2 regions of the Paenibacillus sp. MB22_1 genome follow, and region 2 is predicted to be linked to the other one. Evidence: riboswitches for the same ligand, from Rfam matches in the RefSeq annotation. Region 2 holds a riboswitch; the other holds the start of a gene.
What was found. A riboswitch is a leader RNA that binds a small molecule or an ion and turns the genes downstream of it on or off. The one in region 2 is predicted to bind cyclic di-AMP.

Region 1: linked by a shared signal. The riboswitch ahead of ACL02P_RS06215 (3D domain-containing protein) and the one ahead of ACL02P_RS19735 (APC family permease) in region 2 are both predicted to bind cyclic di-AMP.

The regions. Positions count from the first base shown of each region.
Region 1 is NZ_JBLADV010000001.1:1,339,954-1,349,550, reverse strand. It holds gene glp (gephyrin-like molybdotransferase Glp) at 1-698, opposite strand, end outside; gene ACL02P_RS06235 (hypothetical protein) at 695-1,039, opposite strand; gene ACL02P_RS06230 (dihydroorotate dehydrogenase) at 1,077-2,009, opposite strand; gene ACL02P_RS06225 (dihydroorotate dehydrogenase electron transfer subunit) at 2,006-2,701, opposite strand; gene ACL02P_RS06220 (polysaccharide deacetylase family protein) at 2,857-3,723, shown strand; gene ACL02P_RS06215 (3D domain-containing protein) at 3,817-4,509, opposite strand; cyclic di-AMP (ydaO/yuaA leader) riboswitch at 4,518-4,686, opposite strand; gene ACL02P_RS06210 (amino acid ABC transporter ATP-binding protein) at 4,861-5,583, opposite strand; gene ACL02P_RS06205 (amino acid ABC transporter permease) at 5,570-6,232, opposite strand; gene ACL02P_RS06200 (transporter substrate-binding domain-containing protein) at 6,327-7,178, opposite strand; gene ACL02P_RS06195 (alpha-glycosidase) at 7,452-9,200, shown strand; gene glgA (glycogen synthase GlgA) at 9,231-9,597, opposite strand, start outside.
Region 2 is NZ_JBLADV010000002.1:1,696,580-1,706,176, reverse strand. It holds gene ACL02P_RS19750 (BglG family transcription antiterminator) at 1-681, shown strand, start outside; gene ACL02P_RS19745 (BglG family transcription antiterminator) at 657-1,817, shown strand; gene ACL02P_RS19740 (fructose-specific PTS transporter subunit EIIC) at 1,936-3,903, shown strand; gene ACL02P_RS19735 (APC family permease) at 3,952-5,769, opposite strand; cyclic di-AMP (ydaO/yuaA leader) riboswitch at 5,927-6,107, opposite strand; gene ACL02P_RS19730 (threonine aldolase family protein) at 6,347-7,462, opposite strand; gene ACL02P_RS19725 (methyl-accepting chemotaxis protein) at 7,676-8,956, opposite strand; gene ACL02P_RS19720 (hypothetical protein) at 9,288-9,431, opposite strand; gene ACL02P_RS19715 (mechanosensitive ion channel family protein) at 9,432-9,597, opposite strand, start outside.

The sequences.
Region 1 (9,597 bases), on a different contig from region 2:
TCGCCGCCCGCTTCGAAGATTTGACTGTACAGCATATAGGTATTGCTGTTACGGATACGTCCGTCCTGGAGCGGTTCATCGATCCGCAGCAGCTCTGAGCCTGTGGAGAAGACGGCAACTCGCGGCCGTTTCTTCACCGGAACGCGGTGAATGCCAAACGTCGCCAGCACGGAGAGTTCACCGGCTGACAGCCTGCGGCCAGGCTCGAGGATCACGTCTCCCTCCGACAATTCGAGGCCAACTGGCGTGATGTTCTTCCCCGACTCAATTTCACGAATCAATTGGATATAAGGCTTACCCTCTCGGATAATGAACTCGGTCATCTCAAACATCACCACAGCGTCCGCTTCATCGGGAACTTTCGCCCCGGTCATGATCCGGGCTGCTTGCCCTGGCTTCAATTTCACGGTTGGAACGGAGCCGGCAGGAATCTCGTCTACGACTTCCAAGAAGACCGGATGTTCGGAATGACAGCCCACCGTATCTCGGCTCAGAATGGCGAACCCATCCATCCCTGAACGGCGAAAATGCGGGTATGCATGCGGTGCAGTTACCCGCTCCGCCAAGATTCGACCTAGCGCTTCCGGCAGCGGAACGGTCTCCGATTCTGTCTCCTTAGCGTAGGGCAGAACGATTGCCTGGGCTTCAGGTACCGGCAACGCTTTGCGACGAAACTTCGCCTGGTCCGCTGACTTCATTGCCGGTCAACTCCATTCCCTTGCTGCTCCTGTAAATATTGATCCAGCATCTCGGAGGTTTTCTTTGCAATCTCCATAATTTCTTCTTTGCTTAAATTGTCGTAATGAATCCCCATGACCACAGTGACGGTTCGGCCGAGTGCCTCCGATGCGCGACGGGCATATTCCTCGGTTAAGGTGTGTTCTTTATGTCCCGGTACGGCGGAGGTCAATACTTCAATGTCTCCCCCTGCTTGATAAGCGGTGGACGCCGCTCCGATATGTGATACGCCACCGGTTATCAGCAGCAGTAAATCGCGGCCAACCGGGATCGCTTCCAGCTTAATATCCTCAAATGACAATTTCCGCAGCTCCTTCCACAACAGTATGCCCTTTATTTTATAGGATTCCGCGAATTTCGTCCAAGGTTTGAACCCCTTCAGCCTCCATCCAGGCCGTAAGGTCAGCGACCAGTTGCTCTCCCGCTCGAAGATGAACGAAGTTATGCGTCCCCACCTGAACGACGGCAGCGCCGGCCATAATAAACTCAACGACGTCCTCTGCGCAGCTGATGCCGCCCATCCCCATTACCGGCAGGGTTACGGCTTGACAGACTTGATGCACCATCCGCAAAGCGATTGGCTTAATTGCCGGACCGGACAGACCGGCATACAGATTGTCGAACACGCTCCTACGCTTGGTAATGTCGATTTTCATCGCCGAAAACGTATTGATCAGCGAAACGCCATCCGCTTGTTCCTCCTGGCACATCACCGCCATGCCCACGATATCCTCGGCGTTGGGCGACAGCTTGACGATCAGCGGCAGCGTCGTCGCAGCCCGAACCTCGCGAACGACCTGCCGGGCGATCTCCGTTTTGATCCCGTACGCCATGCCCCCGGCTTTGACGTTCGGGCAGGAAATATTCAGCTCGATCATGTCAACAGCGGTTCTGCCTTCCCGTCTTCGCCAAGCCGCATCCTCATCGATCAGCCTCGCACCTTCCACGTACTCTTCAATCGTATTCCCACCCAAATTCACGATCCGTACCAGATCCAGCTGCTCCCATCTCGGACATTCCTCACGCAGGAAGGCGTAGATGCCCGGATTCTCCAATCCAACGCTGTTTAACATCCCCGACGCTGTCTCAGCTACGCGAACGCCTTCGTTCCCTGCCTTTGGATGCAGCGTCAACCCTTTTCCGGACAACCCGCCTAGTTGATTGATATCATAAATCGCACCATATTCCTGACCAAAGCCAAACGTTCCAGAGGCCATCACGATCGGATTTTTAAAAAAGACTCCAGCGAGGCGACACGATAAATCCGTCATACAAACATCACCTCTTCCGCCAAAAATACCGGCCCGTCAGCGCAAGCCTTCTTCCGGACGTCTCTGCATTTCACGCTGCAGACAAGGCAAGCACCGATTCCGCATGCCATCCGATTCTCCAAGGAGACGTATACCTTGGCCTGGCCGCCGCTTTCCGCCTGTTTGCGCTGGACGGCATGCAACATCGGATGAGGCCCGCAAGCAATTACCGTATCGTACGCCCGAAAATCCACTTTCTCTAGAATCGAGCCGCCTACATCCACCGTCACGTTGCCGCGGGACATCGCACGGAACTCCTCTACCAAATAAGGCTCGCGGCTGTAACCGAGATATACGTCTGCCTGCGGTGCTTCCCTAAGCGCATAATAAAACGGAGCGATGCCGATGCCACCGCCTACAAAGGCGGTTCTTCCCTCCAGCGGCGGAAACCCGTTACCAAACGGCCCGTCCAAGGTCAATCGGTCGCCTTGCTTCAGTTCAGATAACCGGGTCGTACCTACCCCCGCAACCCGGATCAAGAAATCCAGCCGATCCTCTTCGAGATCAAAGATACTGATCGGTCGGGACAGTAACGGATAGCGTTCTCCTGCACGCAACATGTAGAATTGCCCCATTTTTCCCGTAAATCGCCCTTGTACGGACAGTTTGAACACCCCTGGTGATATTTCCTCGTTAGCCACTACGATTGCCATATGTTCACCCCACCCCATTTGATTACACTTCATCAAAGGATGCAATTTTTTAGCGGGATCGTCTGTGACATCTCTCACAGCGAATCATGAGAGGAAATCAGCGCAATTTTTCACAATCCATCATGATCTGAAAAAGTTAGGGGATACTAGAGAACATGTACAGTTTTGGGATGAAGGGGGACTTCAAATTGCTTATTCAGCTTAAGAAAGCTCTGGTCTGCTGCATGACCGCTTCTCTGATCATGGTGGGCGGGACGGAATTTTATCCCGTCAAAGCCGCCGCACTGGATCTCGAAAACAGAGGGCCAGAATCTCAGGGGGACCAGGCGGACAAGAAGGCGGCACTCGTGCCCGCAGGTGCCAAGCCGGCAGATCTTGGTGAGCTGCGGCGCAAATATTCAGAAACCTTCATCTTCCGGGGGCCGGAGGTGAAGCAGATTGCACTGACCTTCGATGATGGTCCGGATCCGCGGTTTACGCCGCAAATTTTGGACGTGCTTCACCGGAAAGGGGTCAAAGCCACCTTCTTTGTTGTTGGTGCACGGGCTAAGAAGTTTCCCGGCCTGTTACGGCGGATACATCACGAAGGCCATCTCATCGGCAATCACTCCTTTAATCATCCGAACTTCCGCAACCGCTCCATTAAGCAGTTCCAGAGCGAGATTTTACGCACGGAGAAAATTATCCAGAACGTTGTTGGATACCGTCCCCAGCTGATTCGGCCGCCTTATGGAGAAATCAAGGAAGAACAGGTTCAATGGGCGAAAAAGAACGGCTACGCCCTCGTCAATTGGAATGTGGATTCACAGGATTGGAAAGGGATCGACAAGAACAAAGTGATCTCCAACGTGATGCGCACGGCGGGGCCCGGCTCGATCATCCTTCAGCACTCAGGCGGCGGCGTTGGCTCCGACTTAACCGGCACCATCCAGGCTTTGCCGAAGATCATCGACGCCTTGCAGGCACAGGGGTATCAATTCGTTGATCTTTCCGAGCTGCTGCATACGACCAAATACCGCTGATGTATTGGGAATCATCTGAAAATCAGGCACTTCGCCAGCAAGCACAAAAAGTCGGCCAGGATACATTCTGACCGACTTTTTTAAACAAGGTGTTTAATTTAATACGTAAAGCGTCACATCTTGGAAACCAAACGATTTCGCATTTGCTGCGCTGCCGGGAATAAAGATATCAATCCGGTTACCCTTGATTGCGCCCCCCTGATCGGTGGCCGTAGCTACAAAAGCCTGATCCGGCAGACCGTCATGGTTGTGGCCGGTCACCAGCACCTTTGTGCCCATCGGAATGACATTCGGATCAACAGCGATGGTACCAAGCTTCAGCGGGTTGCCGAAGTAGTCAACCGCGCCCCATTTTCCATTCTCACTAGCTGATGCCGAGTACGCCGATGCTTTCACATTGATCGTTTTCGAGTAAGTAAAGGTTTTCCCCCATGCTTCAACCACGTTCCCGGTAGACATGACCTTGAGCTTGGAAGCGGAAGCAGTTGTCGTAGCTGCGCTCTCCTTCTTCGCCGGAGCAGCGGAAGCAACTCCCGTCGTTTGGGTTTGAACTCCCGGAATGGTGATTTTTAAACCAGCGTAAATATTTTTTGGATTGATGGATGGGTTGGCAGCCATGAGTTTATTCATGTCTACGCCATATTTTTTGGCAAGAAGATAAAATGTATCTCCTTCCACGGCTTTATGTACCGCGTCTGCATGGACGGATATCGTCTGCATCGGAATCGTAAGGCTTACGGCGATCAGCGCCGTTGCTGCAATTTTAGACCAAATACGAGTATTCAAATGAATTGCCCTCCTTTTTACTGCGCCTGCGGAGTTAGTTGTCGGATTCGGGAAAAAGGATCATTCCCGGCGCATCGCTTCGATACGCTTCACTCCAAGAAAACAGTCAGCTAGGCAGCCCCTGTTTTCATCTTTCGTCCCCCGCACCTCAAGTTCAGGTTTCGGCCTACTTAATATATCACAATTTTGTAACCAATAGGTCAGGTAAATCCCACCAAACGGCGGAATTGCTTGATTGGACTGGTTACATTTTTGTGTTCAAAGGTAAAAAGAGTGTAAATTTAGATCGTACGTTCGATCCATCGGAGGACAAAAAACCGCCCGAATGGAAGCTCGGACGGTCCTTAAGATTTATAATACTTTGCTTAAAAAATCCTGCGTACGCTGATGCTTCGGCGCCCCAAACACCTCTTGCGGCGTACCTTGCTCCAGAATGACACCTTGATCCATAAACAGGATGCGGTCGCCAACCTCACGGGCAAATCCCATCTCATGCGTAACGATAACCATCGTCATTCCCCGTTCAGCCAGGTTCTTCATAACGTCAAGCACCTCTCCGACCATTTCCGGGTCCAGGGCCGACGTCGGTTCATCAAACAGCATCACATGCGGCTCCATAGCCAATGCGCGGGCAATCGCAATCCGCTGCTTCTGTCCGCCGGAGAGCTGCGCCGGATAGGCGTCCCGCTTATCCTCCAGTCCAACCGTGCGAAGCAGGTCCATGGCGATCGCTTCCGCTTTGCCTTTATCGAGCTTCTTCACGCGAATCGGCGCGAGCGTAATGTTGTCGATCACGGTCTTGTGCGGGAATAGATTAAAGTGCTGGAACACCATCCCCATTTTCTCGCGGGTTTTATTGATGTCATGTCCCTTGGCGGTGATCGAAGCGCCTTCAAAGGTGATCTCCCCTTCGGTCGGAACCTCTAACAGGTTCAGGCAGCGGAGAAACGTACTTTTCCCCGACCCGCTAGGACCGATGACGACGACAACTTCGCCTTTGGAGATTTCCAGATCGATCCCGCGCAAAATATGGAGTTGGCCGAATTTTTTATGCAAACCTTTAACGGTGATCACTGGTCTTCAACTTCCTTTCGAACACGCCCAAAATCCGAGACAGCGTGAATGTCAGAATAAAGTACATAATGGCGATGATCAAATAAGGCGTCATCCCATCGTACGTAATCGTCACGACGGACTGTGCTTGATAAATCAGCTCGGCCGTACCGATGATCGATACGATCGACGATTCTTTAATGATCGTAATAAACTCGTTGCCAATCGCGGGAAGCACCGATTTGATCGCCTGCGGAATGATGATATGGCGCATAGCCATCCCTTTGGTCATCCCCAAGGAACGGGCCGCTTCCCCTTGTCCCCGATCGACACCTTGAATGCCGGCACGGAAAATTTCCGCCAAATAAGCCGAACTGTTAATGGACAATGTAATCGCACCTGACTGAATCGGGGTGAAATTAATATCAAACATAAATGCGAACCCGTAGTGAATAATCAACAGCTGTACCATCATTGGGGTGCCACGCAGAAATTCAACCCACACATGCCCCAGAAACCGTAGGATCCCCCATGGCGACATGCGCAATAGTGCGATCAACAAACCAAGAAAGAAGCCGCATATCACGCTGATCGCTGCCAAGAGTAGGGTATACTGAACACCGGCCAAGAAGTAACTGCGGTATTCCATAAACATTGAAATTAAGTCCATAACGCCTTCCTTCCTCCTCCTTTACCTTAAACCCTTAAGCAAAAAAACAGAAAATAGCGAAAGCTTCGCTATTTTCTGTGGATGGATATCGTGATTATTTTTCGGCCAGTTCGCTAGCTTCGGCAACGAATTGATCGATGCTGCCTGCGCTAATCAAGCGATCGAGCGTCTTATTCACTTGATCCAACAGTTCTTGGTTGCCTTTCTTAATGCCAATCACGTAGCCTTCATCCTCAGTTACCGGCTTGGCATCGGTGATGACCAGGCCTTTAACGTTCTTAACGAACGATTCTGCGACAGGACCTTCCAAAATAGCAGCATCTACACGGTTGGAGTTCAACTGCATAATGATGTCATTGATTTTAGCCAGCGAGGTTAGTTTGGCATTCGGAATTTCCTTCGCCATTTCTTCTTGAATGGAACCTTGTTGAACGCCGATTTTCGCGCCCTCCAGCGATTCCATTGTGCTGAACTTGTCTTTGTCCGCTTCACGAGTCACCACAGCTTGCTCCGCTTTGTAGTAAATTTGCGACATGTCGATTTGTTCAGCACGTTCTGGAGTTGGGCTGAGTCCAGAAATGACGAGATCCACACGTCCGCTCGACAGCTCGTTCAGCAACGTATCGAATTTCAAGTCTTTAATCTCCAGCTCAGCGCCCAGATCCTTAGCGATTTCCTTAGCGATTTCTACGTCGAAACCAACGATTTCGTCTTCGCCTTTGTCGTTCTTAATGTGGAATTCATACGGCGGGAAGTCCGCACTCATCCCTACGATCAGTTTCTTAGCCGGTTCGGTTTGGTCTCCGCCCGCTTGAGTCTCATTTTGGTTCGCGGCTTGGCCGGCGTTGTTTGCCGCGTTGCCGCTGTTATTTTTTTCCTGACCACAAGCGGCCAGCACCATGGTTACCATCAAGACCGCTATGAATAACATGCCCCATTTTTTCATGCTTTTCTCTCCTATTCTGCTTTACTTATTACACTCGATGATGATTACTGGGCTAATTATAAATCAGAATGCATATATATGCAAAACAATTTTCATGATATACAAAAGTTTTCACAGATCTGCCCTATTGAACCTCGCAAATCCCTATTTATCATACTTTGGTCAATTCAATCCTGAATTATGTTTCACATTGGGTTCATGCTCCTTGCTGCCTTGGGGAATAATGAACATCATCACCATCCCTAGCGAATTTACGAGAGGAGGCGCCAATCCGTGCTGCTTGAAGCGCTCTACCATGTGCCCCGGGATAAATGGGCGTATGCCTATGATTCAACCACGATCCATCTTCGCATCCGGACCAAACGGGATGATGTGGAACAGGTTGTTGCGATGACCGGGGACAAATACGATTGGACGGGAACCTACCAGGAGCTGCCGATGGAAAAAACGGCCCATGACCGCATGTTCGACTATTGGGAGGTCGCTGTGCGTCCCAAGTTCAAGCGCCTTTCCTATGCCTTTAAGCTTACGGCGGGAACGGAAACGGTTTACCTGCTGGACACGGGGATTCAATCGGAGTCCCCTCAACCGCCGGGGGAATGCTTTGAATTCCCGTATATCCATGAAAACGAAGTAGTCCGGGTGCCGGAATGGGCGAAGCAAGCGGTCTTTTATCAGATTATGCCGGAGCGGTTCGCCAATGGAGACCCTTCCAATGACCCCAAGCCGGTCGAAGCCTGGGGAGGCAAGCCGACCCGTGAAAATTACTTCGGCGGCGATTTGCAGGGAATCATTGACCACCTGGACGATTTGACGGACCTGGGTATCACGGCGATTTATCTCACGCCTCTATTTTTGGCTCCGTCCAACCATAAATACGACACCGTCGATTATAAGCAGGTTGACCCTCACTTTGGGAACAACGACTTGCTGCGGGAGTTGGTTGAGCAATGTCATAACCGAGGGATCCGGGTGGTGTTGGACGCAGTCTTTAATCATTGCGGGGAGCATTTCCCTCCGTTCCAGGACGTCCTCAAACATGGAGAAGCCTCCCCTTATGCCGGTTGGTTTCATGTCAACCAGTTCCCTGCCAGAGTAGAGAACGGGATTCCGACTTATGATACGTTTGGGTTCTTCCCCAACATGCCTAAATTTAATACAGCGAACCCGGAACTTAAGAAGTATTTGCTGGAAGTCGCCGAATATTGGATTAAGGAAATCAAATTGGACGGCTGGCGGCTTGACGTCGCCAATGAAATCGATCATTCGTTCTGGCGGGAGTTCCGGCAGGTGGTGAAACAGGCAAACCCGGAAGCCTATTTGATCGGAGAGGTATGGAGTGACTCACTAAACTGGCTGCTGGGCGATCAATTTGATTCGGTGATGAATTATCCCTTTGCGGATAAAGTGCTGGAGTTTTTTAACGGCGGTGTAGACGGGGCTGCCTTCTCCGATGAGATGGGTGCGCTGATCATGCGATATCCGCATCAAACGAATGAAGTGATCTTCAACATGCTGGGAAGTCATGATACCCCGCGCCTGCTGACCCGCGTCGGCGGCGACAAGCGCAAGCTCAAGCTCTGCGTGGTGTTTCTGTTTACGTATATCGGGACGCCTTGTTTGTTTTACGGTGACGAGATCGGACTTACCGGCGACGGGGATCCCGATTGCCGAAAATGCATGGAGTGGGATCGCAGCAAACAGGACCGTGAGCTTTACGATTTCTACAAGCTGATGATCAGGTTGCGCAAGCAGCACCCGGCGCTTCGTCACGGTCATTTTCGATTTTTGCATGCGGAACCGGGGGATCCGTGCATCGTATACGAACGAATGGATGAGAAAATGCATTTTACCGTGTGGATGAACAATACCCCGAAGCCAGTCACCCTCACCCATCCGATGCAAACGAGCGATTGGCGAGATGCCCTCACCGAGGAAGCGGTGGTGCCGACGAACGGGGTAATGAGCATTTCCCTGGATCCCTATGGCTTCCGAATTCTGTACCGGCACATTCAAAAATAACGAAGAAAAAAGCGGACGAACGATCGTCCGCTATTTCTTCAGGCTTTCGTATATGTGGAGGTATTGTCTTGCCAATGCATCCCAACCGTAATCGCCGGCGAACGCATTTGCTGTAATCCGGTGCCAATGCTCGGGCTGGCGGTAGAAGGACACCGCCCGGCGGAGCGTATACAACATATCGTGCGCGTTATAGTTGCGGAAGGTGAAGCCGTTGCCCTCCCCCGTAAATTCGTTGTAGGAGCGCACTGTATCGTTTAAGCCGCCGGTTTCTCGTACGACGGGGATCGTGCCGTACCGCAGCGCCAGAAGCTGGCTGATGCCGCATGGCTCAAACCGCGAAGGCATCAGGAAGATATCGCTGCCGGCATAGATGCGCCGGGATAACGCGTCGCTGAAC
Region 2 (9,597 bases):
TATTTAACCCAATCGTCAAATGCCCGTCTGGTCCGCAAGCCCGGATACGGGGTCGCCTTGGACATTTCCGAGCCGGACAAAGCCCAAATCACCGCAGAACTGCTCCGATCCCGGTCCATCAAGCCAAAGGAACAGGAAACGGAGGAGGAACGGCTGATCGCCGTGGCCTACCGGCTCTTGATGGAGACGAAGCCGGTAACGATCCAAGAGCTGGCCGACAAGCACTACACCAGTAAGACCGTGATCAAAAAAGACTTGGACGCTTTGCGGGATTGGCTCGCGAAATGGGACCTGATCGTCGTTTCCAAGCAAAAGGTCGGCGTCTTGATCGAAGGGAAAGAACGGGATAAGCGCGCGGCGTTGTCCAAGCTGTCCCAACTCACCGGCGAAGCAGGCCAAGCCTTCATCAAGGATCGATTTGCTCCCCATGAGCTCGATATCGTCACTCGGGAGCTCAAGCAGCTCGAGCTTGATGCGCAGCTTGCTTTTACGGATGAAGCGTTCGACAATCTGCTGATTCATACGCTGCTGATGATTCGACGAACGAAACTGAAACAGCCGATTACCTTCTCCGAGCAAGAGAAGGTCTTTGTCCGCGGGAAGCCGGAGTTCCGCTGGACGGGAGCCTTCATCCGGAAGCTGGAGCGCTTCTCGCCGTGCGCTTCCCGGAGGATGAAGTAGCTTATCTGACCGCTCATATTCTGGGCGGGAAGATCCGATCCCGGGCGCGGATCGAAACGGCGGAGCCCGGAGCAGATCCATCCGCGGAAACGGCGGAGGCCCGCGGTTTAGCAGAGACGCTCGTCCGGAAGATGTCCGCTTTGACCTGGGTGGATTTTGGCCAAGACGAGGCTTTGATGGAAGGGCTGCGCATTCATTTATATTCAACGTTGAACCGGTTAAGCTACGGGCTCACCGTATCGAACCCGATGCTGCAGGATATCAAGAGAATGTATCCCTACATGTTTGATATGGTGATTTATGCGACGAGAGAGTTAAGTGAAGGGTACCCCTTCACCATTCCTGAAGAGGAGGTCGCTTATTTGACGCTGCATTTTCAGGCCGCTGTGGAACGGCTGAGCCAGCCGGCTGAGGTAAGGAAGCGAATCGTGACTGTCTGCCATATGGGGGTGGGCATGTCGCAGATCTTGCGCAGCAAGCTGGAGCGGAAGTTCCCCGAACTGCATGTATTGGATTCCGTTCGGAAAGCCGATCTCCCCGGGTATTTGGCTCACCATTCGGTTGACTTTATCATCTCCACAATTCCTTTGGAGAATGTGAACGTCCCCTATATCACGGTATCCCCGCTGCTGGAGACTGGCGAAACGCAGAAGATCGCCGACTTCATCGGCAAGCTGGACCAAGAATCCGGTCACGCCGAACACGCTGGCTCGATTCTGGGCATGTACACGCAGCCTTCGCTCATCTTCCCGCGCCTGACCATCGGCCATCGATTCGAGCTGATCGAGCTGTTAGGGAACGAGCTCGCCAAGCAGGGGTTCGTTGAGCCGGATTACGCGCATCAGGCTTTGCTGCGGGAACGGCTCTCGTCCACGACCATCGGCGGCGGCATCGCAATCCCCCATGGCGATCCGAAGCTGATTCGCACCTCGCGGATCGCTGTTGCCACCCTGGAAGAGCCGTTGGAATGGCAGGAAGAGAAGGTGTCCGTCGTATTTATGCTGGCGCTTGCCCCGCAGGAGCAAGAGATGACGAAAAAACTGTTCCAGCGCCTGTCCTTGCTAAGCGAACAGCCTTCAACCGTTGAGCGGCTCGTGCAGGCACGGACTCCCGAGGAGCTGCTCAATTGCTTATAGGGAAAAAAATCAGTTTTTCCGCAACTTCCGGTAATATAAAGTTCTTTTCCGCCGTTCCTTTTGCGATAAGATGAGTCATGTAAACGATTTCGATCTTTGATTACAGGAGGAAACATCCATGAAACTACTGGCGATTACCTCATGTCCCAACGGGATTGCCCATACGTACATGGCGGCGGAAAATCTGCAAAAAGCCGCCGACAAGCTAGGTATTGCCATGAAGGTCGAGACCCAAGGCTCGATCGGAGTGGAAAACGAATTCACGGAGGAAGATATCCGCCAAGCGGACGGCATCATCATCGCGGCCGACAAAACGGTAGACAAACGCCGGTTCGTCGGCAAGAAGCTGCTCGTTGTTGGTGTGCAGGAAGGCATACGGAACCCCGAGGCGCTGATCCAACAGATGATTCGCGGAGAAGTGCCGGTATACCAAGGACAGGATAACAATGAAGGTACGCCGGCCAAACAGACTGGCGCCAAGCAGCAAAACGCCTTTTATCGCCACCTGATGAGCGGTGTCTCGTATATGATTCCGTTTATCGTCGTGGGCGGTCTCTTGATCGCCATCGCTCTCTCGATCGGCGGCGTACCTACTCCGGGCGGCCTGCAAATTCCAGAAGACTCGTTCTGGAAAACCATCGAGAAGCTGGGATCTGCGTCCTTTACGTTTATGGTACCGGTGCTAGCCGGGTTCATCGCGTTCAGTATCGCCGACCGGCCGGGTCTCGCTCCCGGGATCATCGGCGGTTACATCGCCGCCAATGGCAGCTTCTACGGAAGTGAAGCCGGTGCCGGCTTCATCGGCGGGATCATCGCCGGTTTCCTGGCGGGTTACGTTGCACTTTGGATCAAGAAGTGGAAGGTGCCGAAAGCGATCAATCCAATCATGCCAATCATCATCATCCCGGTTCTCTCTTCGCTGATCGTAGGTCTCGCCTTCATTTACCTGCTTGGCGGCCCGATCGCCCAAGTGTTTGAATGGCTGACCAACTGGCTTGCCAGCATGCAAGGAGCCAGCTCGATTCTGCTGGCCTTGATTCTGGGCGCCATGATCTCCTTCGACATGGGTGGTCCGGTTAACAAGGTAGCGTTCATGTTCGGCTCCGCGATGATCGCGGAGGGGAACTATCAAATCATGGGTCCGATCGCCGTTGCGATCTGTATTCCGCCGATCGGTCTGGGCCTGGCAACGTTCTTGTTCAAACGCAAGTTCCATAATGCCGAACGGGAATCCGGCAAAGCCGCCTTTACGATGGGCTTGTTCGGGATCACCGAAGGTGCGATTCCGTTCGCATCGCAAGACCCACTGCGCGTTATTCCCAGCATCATGGTCGGCTCGATGACAGGTTCCGTCATCGCCATGCTGGGCGGCGTCGGCGACCGCGTAGCTCACGGCGGTCCAATCGTTGCCGTACTTGGCGCCGTTGACAATGTCCTCATGTTCTTCGTGGCCGTCATCGCGGGTTCCATCGTTACGGCCTTAATGATCAAATTGCTGAAGAAAGAACAGGTCGAGCCTCAGCTCGCCGAAGCGAGCGCTGCGGACGAGGCGGCTCCAGCCATGGAAACGCCACGTGCGGAGAACGTCCGCCCGGTAAGCGTGCCGGCTGCCGAAGCTCAAAGCACAGTTCGCAAGCTGACGGATATCATCAGTTTGGATCTGATTGAGCCTTCCCTGTCCGCGTCAACACGGGACGGGATCATCGACGAAATGATTGCAAAGCTGAACGCTGAAGGTGTGCTGACCTCCTCTGCTGAGTTCAAGCAGGCGATTCTGAAGCGCGAGCAAGAAAGCTCTACCGGGATCGGCATGAACGTCGCCGTACCGCACGGGAAGTCGGTGGCGGTGCTGAAGCCAAGAGTCGTATTCGGGATCAAGCCGGAAGGCGTGGATTGGAGCAGCGCGGACGGAACGCCCGCTAAGTTGATCTTTATGATCGCTGTCCCTGCCGAAAACAAAGGCAATGAGCATTTAAAAATTCTGCAAATGCTGTCCCGCAAGCTGATGGATGACGCATTCCGCGAACAGCTGCTGCAGGTGAAAACCAAACAGGAAGCTTATCAGCTGCTGGATCAAATTCAATAATTAAACTAAGGTCCCCCGAGCCGTTGCGACGGCTTCGGGGGAATTTGCTTATTTTTGCAAATGATAAGGTACAGTCGCAATGACGATATCTTTCTTGTTAAACAAATAAGCTCTAAGCAACAAGCTCGACTGATTATGCAAAATATTCTGCCACCAGTGCCGAGGAATAAACTGAGGAATCAGGACGGTAATGTGATCGGTCTCCGCCGTTTTCCATTCCACGGTATCAATGAACTTCATCAGCGGCCGGATAATGCTGCGGAAGCTGGAGCGCAGCGTAATGAGCCGAACCCCCGGATTCCATTCCTCCCACTTCTTCTCCATCCGTTCGATGTCCTCATCATCAAATCCGACATACACCGCAACAACGTTATCCGTCAGCGATTTGGCGTAGCTTAACGAGTTCATCACGACACGGGTAACGCCCGCCACCGGCACGACGATCGTGCTGCCCTTTATGCAAGGTTTGTCTTTATCGATGTCAATCCGAAGCTGGTCGGCGATATTGATATAATGTCGATGGATCTGGTAGAAAATAAACATCACGAGCGGCAAGAAGATGAATACGAACCAGACATGTGAAAACTTCGTGATGATGAAGATGAGCGTAATGCCCAGCGTCGTCAGCATGCCAATCGTGTTAATCGTAAGCCGGAACACCCAACCTTGCGGCTTGCGCTTGATCCAGCGCACCATCATCCCCAGCTGGGACAAGGTGAACGGAATAAATACCCCAACCGCATAGAGCGGAATCAGGCTTTCCGTGTCGCCGTGGAATCCAAGAACCAGCAGCGCCGAGGCTACGCCCAGGAAGATAATTCCGTTTGAAAAGCCAAGCCGGTCACCGCGCACCATAAACGCATGCGGCATGTATTTATCTTTGGCGAGCATAAACGCCAGCAGCGGGAAGGCCGAATAAGCCGTATTGGCTGCCAGAAACAGGATTAACGCTGTAATGCCCTGGATCAAGTAGTACAAGATCCCGCGCCCAAAGGTCGATTCAGCGATTTGAGATATTACGGTGGCCTTCGGATCCGGAGCAATTCCGTACCAATAGGCCAGCGCACTAATACCGATAAACATGGTGCAGAGAATGACACCCATCATCACCAGCGTGGTTGCGGCATTCCGCTCCGCCGGCGGCTTGAAGTTCGGAATGGCGTTGGACACCGCCTCAACCCCCGTTAAGGCCGAGCACCCCGAACTGAACGCCTTGAGCAGCAGGAACAAGCTGACGTTGGATACGGCCGTCCCGAACTCCGGTGCGCTGGCATGAATCCCGCCAGTCCAATACTTGTAGAGTCCCGACACAATCAGGACGAAGATGGAGGCCACAAATAGATATACCGGAACCGCCAGCATTGAAGCCGATTCCGTGACCCCACGCAGGTTCATGATGGTCAGTATAGTAATCATCAGGAGGGCGATCAGCACCCGCTGATCATGCAGCATAGGGAATGCGGATGTTATGGCATCTGTACCGGCTGACGAACTTACAGCTACCGTCAGTATATAATCAACAAGCAGCGAGCCGCCGGCCAGCAGTCCGGTTGACCGCCCCAGGTTATCCATCGCCACGATATAGGCCCCGCCCCCGGTCGGATAGGAGAAAATCGTCTGGCGGTACGACAGAATCAGAATCAACAGAAGCCCAAGTACCGCAAACGAGATCGGGATCGAATACCAGAGCGCGGAAAATCCCGCCGCCATCAGGACGATCAAAATCTGCTCCGTACCGTATGCCACGGAGGACAACGCGTCCGACGACAATACGGCCAATGCCTTAAGTTTGCTTAGCTTTTCTCCTTCAATTTCGGTACTTTTCATCGGTCTGCCGATCAGTACCCGCTTCAGTTTGCTTACCATGATGAAATCCTCTTTTCATTCTCAAAATAGCCTTCAATCCTGATCCGCTCGTAGTCCTTTAGGCTTCCCATTCCTGCAGCGAACAACACAAAAAGGCCGCAGGAAAGTTGGACCTTCCCGCAGCCGCTTTAAAAAGTTCAAGCAGATCACTGCGACAATTCCCTCTTTCGGACGCTTACGGAGTTAGCTGACGGATTCGGGCACGAAAGCAGCCCTACGCAGTTTGGCCAAGTTGGCCAAATCAAGCGATTCACCCCGGAAACCCGCCCTTTTGGACGCGTTTCATTGGTTCCCCCGTTTCTTTCTGAAATAAAGAAAGAACTCAGCGATCAGGTATTTTCGCCATATCAAATTGCTACGGATGAATCATACTCCCCGCCTCAAGAAGTGTAAAGATGAGGAAAAGGCGAATGGGTCGGAAAATGGGATCGACCTTGTTCGAGGAAGCGCATACATCATCCTCTTGCATTCATTTTTGAGGGCAGGCTTGAATTATCGAAGCATACATGCAAAAAACACCGTAAGGGACGACATCCAGTCGCTTCCTACGGTGTTCTGATCTCAAACCGATACAGGTTTAAAACGAGAGTCCTCTCAACTTCTTATCCAGCAGCTCGAACGCCAGCTGCAGCCGATCTTCCGGCACCTCGCTATAGCGATCTCCGATACTGATTTCAAAGGTACTTCCCCCATCTGCCTTCTCCTTGACGAAAGAGGTTAAGCCAACCCCGGTTTCCCGATATACCTCAATCAGCACGGGCTCCAATCGATCCTTGGGAACGTCCGAATGAACATGGAACATGTTCGACACCGGGATCGCCGGGACGGTCTTCATCCGATGACATTGATTAAACAGACTGGAGAGCTCCTGCGCTTGCCGATAATACATCCCCATCTTTCCTATGCGCTGCTCATAGTAGTAATCCGCACTCAGAAAATAAGGATACAAGCTGATGAGATCCCCGCCATGGCGTCTTTTCCACACCTTAGATTCCTTCGTCAGCTCCGGATCCCCTGCCAATATGGCTCCGGCGATTCCGCCGATGCCTTTGTAGAACGAGATATAGACGCTGTCGAACAGGGCGCAAACCTCTGCGGCGGTTTTTTCGTAGTAAGGCAACACTTCGAACAGTCGGGCTCCGTCCAGATGTAGCTTAATGCCCCGCTCCTGGCAGTAGGCGGAAATGGCTTCAAGCTCCGCGAACGGCGGCAGCTGACCGCCGATTTCGCGCTGCGGCAGCTCCAGCAGCAGGCACGAGACATCCTCCGGCAGTTGCCGAACGTCCTCCATCTCAATCAGCCGATCCTTATCCGCCAGGAGAATCGGCTCCAGCCCGTGCAGTTCCTTTAATCCGTCTTCCTCATGAATTTCCAAATGGCATAAAGGATGATAGGCCACACGTTTCGATCCTTTGCGGTCGCACCAAATCCGTAAAGCAATTTGCTGCGCCATCGTGCCGCTCGGAAAAAATACAGCCGACTCCTTGCCGAGCACCGCAGCCATTTTCCTTTCGAAGGCTTCCAGCGCTTGTCCTGTACCGTACATGTCGCTGTCTACCCCGCCGCTGATCTCGGCAAAAGCCTGCTTCAGCACCTCTACATTCCGTTTTCCGTGGCCCACCACTTGATAAACCGTCCGGTCAAAGGCCGCCTTCAGTGTCCGCCTATCCAGTACCCCATCATTTCCATACATGCTCCTCACCGCTCCTCTCCCACGCTGTCTGTCTAATTTCAGTATGATCATGCTTATTATAGCGCCATTTGAAGCAGGAATCGATGATTTGGATGGATTGGGCGGTATAGGTCTTGAAAGCCTCCTTACAGAATTATCCCTTTCGTTCAGAAGGAAGGAAGAAAAAGGACGTCTGTAAAAATCAGACGCCCTTTCTAATGCCGTATTGATGGATTATAGCTTAAACACGTTCGTCAATCCGTTCATATTCTCGGACAGTTCGACCAACTTACAGGAGGTCTTCTCGATATCACCGAAGATCCGTTCCTGCGTACCAAGCTGATCTTGGATATCGCCGGACACTTGCAAGCCAGACTCGATCGTGGTGTTCACATCCTCCAGCGTTGCAGTCATTTCCTCCAGCGCTGCGGCTTGGGTGGTAACCCCATCGGAAATATCGTTCAACATGGCGAAGGTGTTCTCCATATTGTCCATGATTTGCTCGATATTGATCTTCACGTTCTCCGATTGCGTTACGCCCTGCTGAACCTTCTCTTCCGTCTGGGCAACCGCAGATACCACACTGCCGGTACGAACGGTCATATCTTCAACCAAGCTGCTGATTTCCTGCAGGGAGCGGTTCGTATCCTCGGCTAATTTCCGGATTTGTCCGGCTACCACCGCGAACCCTCTGCCCTCTTCCCCGGCCCGGGCCGCTTCAATCGCGGCGTTAAGGGATAACAGGTGAGTCTGTTCGGAAATTTGTTGAATAATGCTGACAACCTCGGTAATTTTCTGACTCTGTTCCTCAAGCCCAAGTACCTCACTGTTGACGTGCTTCGTATTCACCGCCAGCTCACTAATCGCCTCAACGATCGATTCCACCGAACGCTTCCCGCCTTCTGCGGAATTCATCACCAATTGGGCCCGCTCGGCAATTTGGTTAGCAAGTTCTGCTGTCGTCTGCGAATGGTTCGTAATCTCCGAAATGGCAATGGCCGTTTGCTTCATGCTTTCCGCGTTTTGAGTAAATACGTTCAGCAAATCCTTGATACCCTTGTTGATTCCGTGCATCTGCCCATTCGCCTGCTCAATGATGCGGTTTAACTCTTCCGAAGACAGCGTCACTCGTTCGGAGGAGGATTGGATGGATGCGATCAAATGCTTCAAGTTATCTCTGGCCTTCTGAAGCGAGAAGATCATTTGCCCGGCTTCCCCTTGCTGAAACGTATGTATTTGCGTCGATAGATCGTTATCGGCCATAGAATTAGCGAGCTTCGCGCCTTCTTTAAGCGGACGAACTAGAAAAGCTTCGGAGATAAACGCAGATATCACTTGGAAAATGAGAAAAATGATCAATGCCTTTAATCCCAAAGAGGGGGTAATCAGTTGAAAAAAATCATTACTCTGGCTATAGGATAAGGTTGCAATTAGAGCGGTATTGGAGACGAACATGGCCAAGAAGACAAGCACCATGATCCGGGTCCGGATAGAAATATTGCGAATTCGATTCATCTTAGTATCACCTGGTTTATTCGTAGTATAAAGCACATTGTTTTTCCGCTCCAAGTATCTCCTCCTATCTTTAAGATAGGCATTTGATTCTAAATCTATCGTGTGATGTTCATTATATAGTCCAATATATAGTTCCATTTAACCATAGTCAAATGCACGTTAACAACTTTTGATTGGAACTATAGCGACAGGATTAATATCGCTCTTGTTAAACTGGTTAATAACCAATTCGACAAAGCTTACGACGTGTGGAATTTCTTGCCCCATACGGCTTCAAACTCATCCATCGCGGCTGCGGCAGCCTGTTCGTTGACCGCCTTGTAAATCGGCTTTAGCGCCGCTGCGACGGCTTCTTAAGCGCGTTCTGGATATCGCCAGCCGTCTTAATGTCGTTTTCTTTAATAAAGCTTTGAATTTGATCTTTGCTAAAAACGCCAACCATCCCGCGAGCAACCCGCCGCGGGATGGTTGGCATTCAGACCTCATATTGTCTCGAGCGGGTGGTGTCCACCTCACCGGACGTTTCCGGCGCCGATTCGAAAAATACACGTTGTGCCGGATAAGCCAGCTTAATCCCCTCTTCCTCCAGCACCTGCATAAAGGCCAGATTCATTTCCTGACGCACTGACAAGTACTCTCCC